Regions from separate parts of the Brevibacillus sp. NPDC003359 genome, predicted to be linked through region 3. Evidence: riboswitches for the same ligand, from Rfam matches in the RefSeq annotation. Region 3 holds a riboswitch; each other region holds the start of a gene.
The links. A riboswitch is a leader RNA that binds a small molecule or an ion and turns the genes downstream of it on or off. The one in region 3 is predicted to bind cyclic di-GMP.
Positions count from the first base shown of each region.

Region 1: it holds a riboswitch for cyclic di-GMP, as region 3 does, so the genes downstream of both, ACFYU8_RS30110 (N-acetyltransferase) here and ggt (gamma-glutamyltransferase) in region 3, are expected to answer to the same signal.
Region 2: it holds a riboswitch for cyclic di-GMP, as region 3 does, so the genes downstream of both, ACFYU8_RS28635 (methyl-accepting chemotaxis protein) here and ggt (gamma-glutamyltransferase) in region 3, are expected to answer to the same signal.
Region 4: it holds a riboswitch for cyclic di-GMP, as region 3 does, so the genes downstream of both, ACFYU8_RS15880 (DUF5317 domain-containing protein) here and ggt (gamma-glutamyltransferase) in region 3, are expected to answer to the same signal.

Region 1 covers NZ_JBIAOR010000026.1:14,792-18,338, forward strand. The annotation lists gene ACFYU8_RS30100 (alpha/beta fold hydrolase) at 1-50, opposite strand, end outside; gene ACFYU8_RS30105 (methyl-accepting chemotaxis protein) at 172-1,644, opposite strand; gene ACFYU8_RS30110 (N-acetyltransferase) at 1,646-2,197, opposite strand; cyclic di-GMP riboswitch class I at 2,391-2,479, opposite strand; gene ACFYU8_RS30115 (hypothetical protein) at 2,670-2,855, shown strand; gene ACFYU8_RS30120 (DNA alkylation repair protein) at 2,984-3,547, shown strand, end outside.
Region 2 covers NZ_JBIAOR010000021.1:43,429-46,975, reverse strand. The annotation lists gene ACFYU8_RS28635 (methyl-accepting chemotaxis protein) at 17-1,990, opposite strand; cyclic di-GMP riboswitch class I at 2,063-2,162, opposite strand; gene ACFYU8_RS28630 (formate--tetrahydrofolate ligase) at 2,300-3,547, opposite strand, start outside.
Region 3 covers NZ_JBIAOR010000005.1:246,668-250,214, forward strand. The annotation lists gene ACFYU8_RS16855 (glutamine--tRNA ligase/YqeY domain fusion protein) at 1-923, opposite strand, end outside; gene ACFYU8_RS16860 (SET domain-containing protein) at 1,003-1,620, opposite strand; cyclic di-GMP riboswitch class I at 1,900-1,988, shown strand; gene ggt (gamma-glutamyltransferase) at 2,171-3,547, shown strand, end outside.
Region 4 covers NZ_JBIAOR010000005.1:32,236-35,782, reverse strand. The annotation lists gene carB (carbamoyl-phosphate synthase (glutamine-hydrolyzing) large subunit) at 1-766, shown strand, start outside; gene argF (ornithine carbamoyltransferase) at 711-1,682, shown strand; cyclic di-GMP riboswitch class II at 1,775-1,858, shown strand; gene ACFYU8_RS15880 (DUF5317 domain-containing protein) at 2,029-2,580, shown strand; gene ACFYU8_RS15875 (HD-GYP domain-containing protein) at 2,564-3,547, shown strand, end outside.

The DNA.
Region 1 (3,547 bases), on a different contig from region 3:
ACAAGCAGGCGATTGGTCTGAATGGTTTTTGTTTCAATTCGTGCATCCATTAATGATGTGCCTCCTTTCATTGTGTAAGATATTAAATATCAGAATATTTACATTATATATCTGCTCGGTTACAAAATGAAAAAAGAAAACAACCGCCCTTGAAAGGCGGTTGTAGGAAGGTTACATATGGAGACCACGCATTTGCTGTTCGATTTTCTCAAAGCCGCCAGAGACCTTAACGACTTCTTCTTTTTGCTCAGAAACGAGAACAAGCACTTCTTCCAGGCTCTCTTTGTTCTTGTCGGTAATATCTGCGTTGACTTCAACTTTTGCGCCGACTTCCTGAATCATGCTGTGAACATGGATGATGAACTCTTGCAGGTTTTTCGTTTTATCCGCAAAGTTTTGCATGTAGTTGTCTACATTGGTGAACATTTCTTGTACTTCGAGGATGCCCTCGCTATTTTTCTCAAAAGAAGTTTGTGACTCGGAAATCATATCCGATACGAGCTTCATTTTTTCGCGTATGGTCATGAGCAGGTTCGAGATCGACTCAGAGGATAGCTTGGAGGATTCAGCCAGCTTGCGTACTTCATCCGCTACGACAGCAAAGCCTCGGCCGTGTTCACCTGCGCGAGATGCTTCAATCGTGGCATTGAGTGCCAACAGATTGGTTTGTGCAGAAATCTCGGAAATAGTTTGAATGATTTTCCCAATCGATTCAGTTTCCTTATTGAGCTCTTGGATCAGCTGATTCGTACCTTGGATATCCGTGATGAATCGTTCAAAGTCATTGCCGATGTTGCCGATGCGTTTGCCGCTCTCGTTAGTGGCTTCTTTGGTCGATTCTACGTACTCATGCATCTCCGTAACAGAGCGGGTCATGTCCTCAACTTGCAGATTCGTCGAGCTCATTTCCCGACGCAGCTCGTCCGTATTGCCGGTTTGGATCGTAAAGGACTCCATAATGTCTTGCAGGGAAGCAACTGTTTCCACAGCACGAATGTTCACGCCATCCGTCACCTTGTTCAAATTCTCTTGATAGTCTTGCATAGAGCCGAGTGATTCATTGATCTGATCCAGAACACGTTGCAACGATTCCTTCGAGGCAATCGCTTCTTGCTTTTGTTGCTCGCTTTCTTGTTGCAGCTTGTTATTGAATACTGCATGCATCATGCTCGTGACAGAGACGAAGCAGAAGGTAAGCAGGAAGTACATCAGATCAAGATTATTAGTCGAATGGAAAATCGTCTCTCTTTGTGTCAGGAAGTAGTAAGAGACAATACCCAATGTTGATACAATCGTCAAAATATTAATGAGTCGGTCTTGATAAATCCCCATGACTGCTACAAAGAACATAATGGTCATGATATTGATCATATGCGGGTCTAGTCCAACTATGATGAACATGAAAATCCCGATTACGGCGAGGTTGAAAAACTTCATGAAGGGCGCTGCTTTTTCACGGAAGCTCGGGCGATTGGAGATGTAAGTAAAAGGTGCCAGCACGCCATACAAAATACCCAGTATCGTGAGAACGAATGTGTACGATACGCCTAGAAAAAGGTTTAAGACCTGAACAACCGTAATAATACTTGCGAATACGATTACGACCCAATTGTTTCTTCTTCTCAATAGATCAATGTTATCCATGTTACCCACCTACCTCAACTTTTACTTGGTTGGATGACGAATTGTACCAGGAATATTTGGGATCGTGCTTATTTTCATAGACTTCTTTTAAGTGGAAAAGGGTCGGAATGGCGTCGGCCCCTTTGTAAAAGACGATATCTCTGGTCTGAGTTGCCTTTACTTGGTATTTCTTGTTAACAAACTTAAAAAAAGTAGGATCTGCTACACCGATTGCGTGGGTGTAACCATGCTTTTCAGCGAAATCTATCATCAGGCAAATGCCTTTCTGCCCTAGTTGTCCGCGGTATTTCGGCAAAACAGCGAGACTGTCTACCTCCATTACTTTCATGTCTGCTGTAACAGCATCTTGAAAAAGTGATTTCATATAAGGACTTGATTTGGAAAAGGGTGTCATCTCAAACGTTCCACCAGCTTCACCATCATCAGCGATTAAAAGGAACAGAGCAGAGCCTTCTTTCGCGTACTCCATTTCGAAGCCCATGCTTGTCCAGACTGCTTCTTTGATTTCATGAAACTTTGCTAAATCTTGTACGGTTTCTACTTGTTTGTACATAACTTCTCCACTCCATCATTTTCTCTGATTGAATCATGTTGTGTAAGTTTGACGTCTCAAAAGTTATGCTTTGCCATCCGTAATGAAAATGAAAATGCTTTCATCCTCCTTTCAAAAAAGTAAACACAAAAAAAGGCCGTTCCATCATAATGGAACAACCGAAGCTACCAACATCAAAAAATGGTCACAAGATGATGGCAACCCGGCTATCATGGTCAAAGACTAGACTGTAGACCCGTGGTTTTGCGTCGCCACCTTTCGATGACTTTGCCTTTTTCGGTTTATAGAAAAAATTGTAAATATGTGTCGAATTTTGCTAGATATAATTATGGAAAATATAAGCCAAAAGAAATATCCTTGTCAAGTTTTGGTAGGGAAAATTAACTAATTGTTCATAAAGTATTTCCCGAAAATCACCCGTAACAAAAATTTTCCAACTATCCGATAACTAGAAGGAATAGGAGGGGATTTTATGAAGGAAGTAAAAGTGATTCAATTTTACTTTTCCGGGGGCGGCGAAACGATTAGCATCGAAACGACGGAACCGGAAGAGATCATTCAAATGGTCGCAAATCAAGATGGCGGATGGTTACAGTACGATGATGTTGTCATCAACGTCAGAAATGTTTCGTATATCAAAGTAACCAGTCAGGCGTAAAGATAGAAAAAGCGCAAAAGCGCGTCAAGCTCTTCAGGAAAAAGCTCTCCTTTGAATGGAGGGTTTTTTCGTGTTGGAGGTAACGCTGCTGGTTATCCTATTAATAGAAGAAAAAGGAGGGTAACAAGATGACGCTGGAAGAAGTCATGCAGAAGCTCGAAGCGATGGGGACAGAACAGACGAAAAAAACGTTATTGCGGCATGGGGCTAAAGAGCCTTTGTTTGGCGTGCGAGTCGGTGATATGAAAAAGCTGGTCAAGGAGGTAAAGCGTGACCAGCAGCTCGTCCAGGCGCTGTACGACACGGGAAACTACGACGCCATGTACTTGGCCGGATTGACGGTTGACCCGAAGAGCATGACAAAAGAGCGGCTGCAGGCGTGGGTAAAGAAAGTATCTTGGTACGCGCCCGCCGAATATACGGTTGCGAGTGTAGCAGCTGAGAGCAATTTTGCCATGGAGCTGGCACGGGAATGGCTCCAATCAAAAGAAGAGATGGTAGCCACATGTGGGTGGAATACGTATTCGAACTACCTGTCGATTACTCCCGATGAACTGCTAGATAAAGAAGAAATCAAACGGCTCCTCATGAGAGTGAAGGAGACGATTCACCAGGAACAAAATCGCGTACGGTACACCATGAATCAATTCGTTATTTCAGTAGGCGCGTATGTACCAGAACTTCATCAGGAA
Region 2 (3,547 bases), on a different contig from region 3:
CTTTTCGAATTGCCTCTTACACAGTAAACCTGCGGATTCCTTGCTGTAATTCTTCTGCCACTGCGTTCAACCGCTCGACAGACTGGTCAATTTCCTGGATGGCTTGAAGTTGCTCTTCGGTTGCCCTTGCCACTGTTTGTGCATCGAGTGAAGCATGTTTCGCGATGTTATGCATTTCATCCACAGAAGCACTCACCTGCTCCGAGCCTGCTGACATTTGTTCAGATGCTGCGGATACTTCCAAAATGTGCGCGGCAACGTTACGGGACGATTCCAAAATATGCCCAAAGATTTCGCGAACCTCTTCTACCAGTTGAATACCTTGCTGTGCGTTTTGGTTGCCCTCGGTCATGACCTCTACCGCGTGACGAGTATCCTGCTGGATTTCCCCGATCAGCATCGCGATTTTGGATGCGGATTCCTCGGATTGGTTTGCCAGTTTTTTCACCTCTCCGGCAACTACAGCAAACCCACGTCCATGTTCGCCAGCACGTGCTGCCTCGATCGAAGCGTTCAACGCAAGCAAGTTGATTTGCGAGGTCAACTGACTGATCGTATCAAGAATGCCTTCGATTTCTTTGGATCGATTGTTTAGCTGCTCGATGGCTACTGTCGCCTTCGATGTCCCCTCGCCAATGCTTCCCATCTGGCGAACGGCCTGCTCTACCACGGCAGTCCCTTGCTCGGCCTGCTCTGTTGCTATCTGGGCAGCCTCAGAAACATGTGCCGACGTCTCCGCGATTTTCACGATGCCTGCGGCCATGTCATTCATAGACAACGCGACATCCTGCGAGCTGGTTGCCTGCGCCTCTGCTCCCTCAGAAATTTGTGCGATAGACAAGCCAATCTGGTTGATGTTTTCCGTCGCTTGTTTAATACCTTCCGATACTTCCTGACTAAAACGCTGTACTTGATCAGACGACAAAGATACGTCTTCGATCAAATTTTTCAAGTACGATACCGTCTGGTTAAAGTCACGTGACAAAACCGCGATTTCGTCTTTTCCGTCAACGGTTACTGTCTCTCTCAAATTCCCCTGAGACACTACATTTACAGCGTGATTCAGACGCTCAATTGGTTTCACCATGCGTACCGCCAAGAAATAAACGAGGACAACCCCAATAGCCAACACGATGAGGGAAATGACCATCAATCGGGCCGATAGTTGGTCGACAGGAGCATGCAGCTCAGCTACAGGTGCCGTAATGTATACGCCCCAGTTCAAATTGGTAGGAGCATAGGACGCAAATCGCGCTGTATTTTCGTATCTGTATTGGGCGATTCCATGATTCCCTTTCTTGATATCTTCGAAGGCCGTTTGCAGTTCGAGAATACCCATGTTGAGAATCGATTCCTTCAGAATGTATTCACTCGTTGGGTGATAAATAAATGTTCCTGTTTTACTTACTAAAAAGGCGTAGCCAGATTGGCCGAACGTCTCTTCGGACACTTTTTTCTGGATGTCATCGATTGGGATAGTGGAACCGATATAACCGTATTGACGATTGTCCTTCATCATTGGAACGACAAGCGTCACGATGTTATTCCCTGTCCGCTTCGAAACTACAGGCTCGGAGACAACTACCTTCCCTTCCCCCTTGCTGGCTTCCTTAATATGCGGACGATCCGAGATATCGGTCACTTCACCCTTGAAATTGATCACTTTCTTTCCGCTTAAATCATGCGAAAAGAAGAACGTCTCAAACTCGGGGTTTTTCTTTTGGGCTTCTTGAATGAGCTTCAGGTCATATTCGACATTGTTATCAGCCGACATCAATCCTCCCACCGCTCTTACAATCTCAATTTTTTCTTGAAAGAAACCATCAATACGAATCGAGAGGTTGCTAGCTGACAACTCAGCTTCTTTGTCCAGACTGTCTGCCAATAGATTGGAAGCACTCCAATAGCTTGCACCGCAAACCGTGCCCAAACTTATGACCAACAACAAGCACAAAACGATAATTAGCTTATTCTTCAAACTATTTTTCATACCGAACCACTTCTCCCTTCTCTTCTTTCAACAAAAAAAAGACTGCCCACCGACAGCCCATCATGACCACGGTATGGCAACCCGGCTGTCCTAGCTGCGAAAATCATCGACTTTCGTCCTTAGACCCGTGGCTTTGCGTCCCTGCCTTTCAACAGGTTTGCCTTTGTCATTCCTTGTTGTTTTTTCAATGAAAGTCCACTTTTTTTCAATCTCACCTTTCATTTCCCATAACTTTCCGCTTATAAACCTCAAAATGGAAAAAAAGCTGACAACCTTTTACAGTTGTCAGCTTTTCGTCAAACTTTTTCATTAGCTTAATCCGCTCACTTGCCCATCCTCGTCTACATATAACGATTCAGCAGCCGGCTTTTTCGGGAGTCCTGGCATTGTAACCAAGCTTCCGGTCAGTGCCACGATAAAACCAGCTCCTGCTGATATGCGCACCTCGCTCACTTGAATCGTGAAGTCTACAGGTGCCCCCAACAGATCAGCACGATCCGTAAAGGAATACGGTGTTTTCGCCATGCACACAGGCAGATGGGACATGCCCATTTCTTCTACCTTTTGCATCGTTTTCAGCGCAAGCGGCGAAAAGACAACCCCTGATCCACGGTATACTTCTTTTACGACCGTCTCAATCTTGTCTTTTATGCTGAGGTCTTCCTCATACAAGAATCGGAAGGAGGAAGGCCGCTCTGCTGCACGAGTCACTTTTTCAGCCAGCTCGACACCGCCTGCTCCTCCTTCTGCCCATACCTTGGAGAGTGCCGCTTCGGCTCCGGCAGCTTGGCACAGCGCAATTACGGCATCAATCTCTGCCTGGGTATCCGTCGCAAAATGATTGATAGCAACCACTGCTGGCACACCGAACTTCTGCAAGTTTTCCAGATGTCGCTTGACGTTTTCGAAGCCTTTTTCCAGAGCAGACAAGTTCTCCACTGCCAGATCAGGTACTTTTACCCCGCCGTTGAATTTCAAGGAGCGAACCGTAATGACCACGACAGCAGCCGATGGTGTCAGGCCTGCTTTTCTGCACTTGATGTCAAAAAACTTCTCCGCTCCCAAATCCGCACCGAAGCCCGCCTCTGTTACGACGTAATCCGCTAGCTTCAAAGCTGTCTTGGTTCCAATCACACTGCTGCACCCATGCGCGATATTGGCAAAAGGCCCGCCGTGAATAATGACCGGAGTCCCCTCGATTGTCTGTACGAGATTGGGCTTGATGGCTTCCTTCAAGAGAACGCACATCGCCTCAACAGCGTTGATTTCTTCTGCCCGTACAGGCTGATCATCGAAATCGTAGCCAATAATGATATGGTTCAACCGCTCGCGCAAGTCTGCCAGATTCTCGCTTAGGCATAAAATTGCCATGATTTCCGAAGCGGTCGTAATCATGAAGCCATCCTCACGCGTCATCCCATTGCCATCACCCATGCCGACCACAATGTTGCGAAGAGCGCGGTCATTCATGTCCATCGCCCGTTTCCAAACGATTTTCTTTGGATTGAGCCCGCGCGGATTACCATGGAAAATATGATTGTCGATCATCGCTGCCAA
Region 3 (3,547 bases):
ATCGCTTCCGGTGTATAGCCGCGACGACGGAAGCCTGCGATGGTTGGCATGCGCGGGTCATCCCAGCCGTCTACTACATTCTCATCGACGAGCTGTTTCAGCTTGCGTTTACTCATAACGGTATTGGTCAGGTTCAAGCGGGCGAATTCGTACTGGCGTGGTACACTCTCCATTTCGCACTCGCGGACTACCCAGTCGTACAGTGGGCGATGATCTTCGAACTCCAGTGAGCACAAGGAGTGTGTCACGCCCTCAATGGCATCCTCCAACGGATGAGCGAAGTCGTACATCGGATAGATGCACCATTTGTCGCCCGTATTGTGATGGGTTGCATGGGAGATTCGATACAGAACCGGATCACGCATGTTGAAGTTCTGAGAGGCCATATCGATTTTCGCACGCAGCACCTTTTCCCCGTCCTTGAATTCCCCTTGGCGCATCCGTGCAAACAGATCCAGGTTTTCCTCCACAGATCGGTTGCGGAACGGACTATCTGTGCCTGGCTCTGTCCATGTTCCACGCATTTTACGCATGTCTTCTGCAGACAGATCGTCTACGTAAGCCAGACCTTTTTTAATCAACAGCACTGCACGGTTGTACATCTCTTCAAAGTAATCAGATGCAAAAAACAACCCGTCCCATTTAAAGCCAAGCCATTGAACGTCCCGCTTGATTGCTTCTACGTATTCGATGTCTTCCTTCACCGGGTTGGTATCGTCAAAACGCAGGTTGGCCTTTCCGGAAAATTCCTGTGCCAACTCAAAGTTGAGGCAAATCGCTTTCGCATGTCCAATATGAAGATACCCGTTCGGTTCTGGGGGAAAGCGGGTAATGATTTCCTTTACTTTGCCCTCTTGCAAGTCATCAATCATGATATTGCGGATAAAATTGGATGCCGCTACCTTGTTTTCCAATGAAATCAACCTTTCACTTCACCTTTACATTCCATAATACTGATTCTCTACCCAGAGTTCAACAAAATCGGGTCGTTGACCGACCCGCTCACGTCTTCCATTGCTGCCTCGTTTGCCATTGTGGCCTGCAATACAGATGAATGACAGAATCAACCGCTAAGCGCTGCTCCGTGATCCCTCGAATCGTTGCGAGATGCTTTGGGGAAATCAGATGCAGCAAGGGCTGTTCAACATGATTGAAACGTTGGAATGCTTCCACTGCAATTCGATCCCACTGTGGATAATATCGAAGCAAATCATCAGGCATCACCCTAGAGCGATCCGTGTCGGACTCTGGCAAACAATCAAAAGGTTCATCCAGATTCAACGTCCCATAATCATCAGTCAGCTCTTCACCCGGCAAAATATCCCGTGCAGCCAATTCCAGATCATACATGGTAGGCACACAATTCGCGTGAAAGCTGTGGTTCACGTACCTTGCCTTATCCCAACAAAGAATGTACTTTCCGAACTGGTTCTTGAATGAATATTTTTGTACGTCCTGTTTTCGTAATGAGTCAAGTCTTTCCACAAATGCCGGGTCCAATACCTGATCCAGATCGTCTTGTGCCCATACAATGGTTCCTTTGGGAATCAGCTTTGTCGCAAACACACCGTACCCGATCTGAGCGTTCCTATAGCGCAATTCTGTATCGGGATGCATCATGGCTGATGTTTCACTCCTTGGCAATTACAATGCCTTTTTACTATCATAAGCAGTTCAGCCCCAGGAGGTGTGTGAAACTATGACAATCCACACTCCATTTTTCAAGCCCCTTTTTCACATTGGAGCCATCTTCAACACTTATTTTCTGGATGAAAATAATTTTTCTTATTTACCCCAAATGTTAAATAGTCTATATTATTGGCAAACGGAGTTTTATTAGGAACATTTTCCCACGACGATCAAATCAGTATATGTGTCAATTTACTACTTCATCCATTGATATCGAAACGGCATACCCGGGGAAATCCGGCGACGCAAAGCTACAGGGGCTACCTCCGGAACAGCGGACACGCTTGCCAGCTACCGAAGTATTGATGTAGGACGAGACCAATGATCCTATATCATTGGTCTTTTTTTGCGCTCATTATGTCTATTTTTGTCTATTTTTGTATGTTTGTGTATTTTTAACTTTTAAAGGAGGTGGGGCAACAGCGGATAGCCGGTTTAATGAAATCATTATTCTATTCATCATGAAGGAGGTTTCATAGGAATGTCATTCTGGAAGAAACTCTCGACCGTCGCGCTGACTGCTGTCTTCGGGTTATCAACATTCTCTGGGGCACAAGCTGCAAACCGTCCAACATCGATGTCACCGAACGCAATGGTGACGACTCCTCACTATCTGGCTACGGCTGCGGCCCTGAAGACATTGGAAGACGGTGGAAATGCAGTAGATGCTGCTATTACAGCCGCTTCCACATTAGCTGTCGTCTATCCTCATTACACAACCATTGGCGGAGATAACTTCTGGCTCATCTACAATGCCAAAACAAAAGAGCTGAAGGCGCTGAACGGCAGTGGTCGCGCAGGCGAAAAGGCAACCATCGACTATTACAAAAACAAAGGCTACGAAAAAATCCCGTCCCGCGGTTATGAATCGGCAAACACTGTCCCTGGTGTCGTCTCCGGCTGGTGGGAGGCGTACAACTACGCCCATAAAAGCATGGGCAACAGTAAGCTTCAATGGAACAGACTGCTGGAGCCTGCCATTGGATACGCCGAGAACGGATATCCAGTCTCCCCCAACCAAGTATATTGGACGAAATACGCCACAGATCCAACTGACAATGACTTGAAGAATCTTCAACGTTTTGATGGATTCCGTAAAACATTCCTGAAGCCCAACGGCGATCCCTATGCAGCAGGCGAAATCCTCAAACAAAAGAATCTTGCCAATACTTTGCGAATCATTGCAAAAAAAGGCGCTGACGGTTTTTATAAAGGAGAAGTTGCTAAAAAAATCGTAGCAGACATGCAAGCCAACGGCGGATTACTCACGTTGAAAGATTTTGAGAAGCACACCTCCACTTGGGCAGATCCAATTTCGGTAGACTACCGCGGTTATAAAGCGTACAACGTTCCGCCTAACTCCCAAGGCATGGCATCACTCTCTATTCTTAATGTTTTGAATAACTTTGACCTCAAGAGCATGGGTGAAGGAACACCCGATTACTATCACACGATTGTGGAAGCTACCAAACAGGCTTTTGCTGACCGCGACAAATGGCTGACTGACCCTGCCTTTGTGGATATCCCTGTGGATGAGCTGTTGTCCAAGCAGCACGGGAAAGATTTAGCTGCGCGCATTGATATGAAGCAAGCCGCCAAATCCGTAGAACCGCTTGATCCAAAAGGCGATACAACCTGGTTCGGGATCGTCGACAAAGATGGAAATGCAGTGTCCATCATTCAGAGTCACTATTTTGACTGGGGTTCCGGCATCGTAGCGAAAGATACGGGCGTCCTTTTACAAAACCGCGGAAGCTATTTCTCTTTGGATTCCAAACACATCAATCACTTGGAACCAGGAAAACGCACCTTCCACACAATTAACCCAGCTATGCTCTTTAAAAGGGACAAGCCTTAT
Region 4 (3,547 bases), 210 kb from region 3:
GTTTGTCATTGATGGCGAAACGGTTTATGTACTGGAGGTAAATCCTCGTGCTTCACGGACAGTACCGATTACGAGCAAAGTGACTGGCATCCCGATGGTTCAACTGGCGGTTCGCGCACAATTGGGTGAAAAACTGTCGGAGATGGGCTACGGAACAGGGCTTTTGCCAGAGATTCCTTTTGCAGTCGTCAAGGCGCCAGTCTTCTCCACGATCAAGCTGAACGGCGTAGACCCGGTACTGGGTCCAGAGATGAAATCGACGGGGGAAGTTCTCGGCTTGGGGCGTTCATTTGAAGAAGCAGCAGGCAAGGCTTTTGCTTTCAAGGACAATTTGTACGGCGACTGGCAAAAAGGTCAGTTGGTCATGATTTCTTTGGCAGATGGAGATAAGCAGGACAATGTAAGAGAGTTAATCGGGCAAATGCAAGCAGACGGCGCCAATCTGGCGGCGACCCCAGGAACTGCTGAGTGGCTGACAGCCGAAGGAATTGTCGTAAAGCATGTCGTGGCAGATGAAGCAGCGTGGATCGAGCTGTTGCAAAAGGAAGAAGCGGCTTTCGCTCTCGTTACTGCGACGAAAGGCAACCGTCAGGGCCGGACAGGATTTGCTCTGCGAAGCCGTATGGTACAACAAGGTGTGCCATTGTTCTCCGCTGTCGATACGTTCGAGTTATACGTGAAGTCGATTATGAAGAAAAGAGGTGGCTCGCATGCAGCCAGTGAAGATATTGGAACACTTTCAAAACTTGCCGTTACAAAAGCATAAAGGAAAAGATTTCTTACGCGTCGATGAATTCAACGGAGAAGAATTGATGGAGCTGCTCCATCTGTCTGCTCACGTCAAGCAATTGCAAAAGCTGGGACAGCCATTCCAGCCTTTGCAAGGCAAGACGTTGGGAATGATCTTTGACAAGGCTTCGACCCGTACGCGCGTCTCCTTTGAAGTAGGGATGCATCAGTTGGGCGGCTTGGGGATGTTTATGAGCGGAAAAGAGCTACAGCTCGGGCGCGGTGAGCCGATCAGCGACACAGCAAAAGTTCTCTCCCGGTACGTGGATGCCATCATGATTCGCACCTTTTCCCACTCCTATGTAGAAGAGCTTGCCGAGCACGCGTCGATCCCCATTATCAATGGCTTGACTGATCTGTACCATCCTTGTCAGGCATTGGCTGATCTGCTGACGATCTGGGAGCACAAAGGCAAGTTGAAAGGAGTCAAGCTCGCCTATGTAGGAGACGGCAACAACGTGGCGAACTCACTGGTGCTGGGCGCAGCTCTGCTAGGTCTGGATGTGCGGGTGGCTACTCCGGTTGGCTACGAAATGGATGCAACAATTGTCGCAAAAGCTACAGCATACGCGAAACAAAGCGGCGGCAACATGATGGTAACCACTGATCCGACAGAGGCTGTCATGGGGGCAGATGCTGTATACACGGACGTTTGGACTAGTATGGGTTTTGAAGAAGAAAATGAGGTGCGATTAAAAGCATTTGCCGACTATCAAGTGAACGAAAAATTGGTAGCAGCAGCAGATCGTGATTATCTCTTCTTGCATTGCTTACCAGCACATCGTGGAGAAGAAGTGACAACCGGGGTTATCGACGGATCGCGCTCTGTTATTTTTGATCAGGCTGAAAATAGATTGCACGCACAAAAGGCGATATTGGCAGCGCTGGTGTGAACATAGTTCTAGTTAAATAGAACTAGCTGTAATTAAATCGAATAGACTATGAATCTATGATTGCCGAATTTTGTCACTTATGTGTAAAATAAAGGTAGGAAAGAAGCAAAGAAGTACGGACTGTATCTGGTCGCTTGGTCCGTATGGAGCCAGTAGCGAAGCCAGCTTTCTCCACTATGCCTGAAGGGGGGAAAAGAAAATGAAAAAATGGTTCGCGGCAATTATGATGGTGGTAGCAATCGTAGCAGCTACATCTGCAAACTTCCATATTGGATAATAAGCGTATTGGAGAAACAAACACCGCTTGGCTGAGTGGTGTTTTTTCTTCAAGCTTGGAGGAAACAACATGTTATTGGATGTAATTGCCCTATCTTTTCTCGTAGCATTGCTGCGAGGGGGAAGAATCAAACAATTTCCTAAATTCAATCAAGTGAAGCTTCTTGTTATTACCATACTGCTACAGGCTTGTGCAGTTTTCTTCCCTTCATTTGGTGGCGTTTTCATATCGATCGCGTATGTGTTTATTTTGGCTTTCCTCATTTTTAACCGAGAATTTGAAGATATGCGGATATTTTTAATCGGCTGGTTTCTGAATGCGATTGCAATTTGGTCTAACAATGGAAAAATGCCAATCGATTTAGTCCAAGCAGCAAAGCTTCCTTATGATCTAGAGCCAGTTATAAACGGAACGAATTTCAAGCATAGTGTATTGACGGAAAGTTCAAATTTTCCATTTTTAACGGATGTCATCTACATGCCATCTATCATTCCTCGAATGATTAGCATCGGCGATATTTTTATTATGTTAGGCGCCTTTTTACTTGTTCAGCGATTGATGAATAAACCTATTTCATTACTACAACTTCGCGAAGGTAAAAGTTATGCGACAAAAAACTGATTATGCGAACTGGATAAAGGGGATTGTTGTACAGGTTGGATTTGTCATTGCAGCAATCTATATTTTTTACACATCTTCATCTGAATGGGCCGTTCGTGAGCATTGGGGGGTATTATCTACCTATACCCTCTTGACCATTTTTTCTTGTTTTGCTCCCGTGCGTATATCGAATACGATTTTAACAGTGAACAATGCTGTAATCTTTTCGGGTATCTTGTTGTACGGTGTATGGGTAGGGGTATGGGCTGCTGTTATCGAGTCTTTAATCATTGCTTTCCTGGTAAGGTTTAATCCGTTAAAGGCTATTATTAATATTGGGCAATTGTTAATGACTATATGGACAGTATCGTTTTTGAAAGATTGGATCGAAAGCTTCGGAACCGTTTCTCCTATTATTAGCGATTTGTTCTTGGCTGTTGTTTATTGGTTTGTGAATCTGACATTATGTGGATTGGGTATCTCCTATTTTCATCAAATGACTTGGGCACGAACCGTAAAGATGATGGCAAAAGGCTTTACCTCGACTTACTTGTTGCTATTAATTCTAGCGGGGGTTGGTTCACGCTTAGTCGAGTCGTATGGCCCGCTGACATTAGTCCCGATGATGATTGCGTTTATTACGATCAGCTACGTGTTTCATCATTACTATGACAATCTTCAAAGACTTCAGCAAAAAGTAGAAGAGGTCAAATCATTCAATCACAACTTCTTAACGACAATGGCTGCTTCCATTGACGCACGAGATCGATACACAAGTGGACATTCTCAGCGAGTAGCTTACTGGGGAAGAGAAATTGCTAAAGATATTGGTTTGTCTGAACGAAAAGTGGAAGATGTTTATATCGGGGGAATCCTGCATGACATTGGAAAAATCGGCATCGAAGACGAAATTCTCAATAAAAAAGGAAAGCTGACCCCGGAAGAGTACGACAAGATCAAGCAGCACACGGTCATTGGCTACGAAATT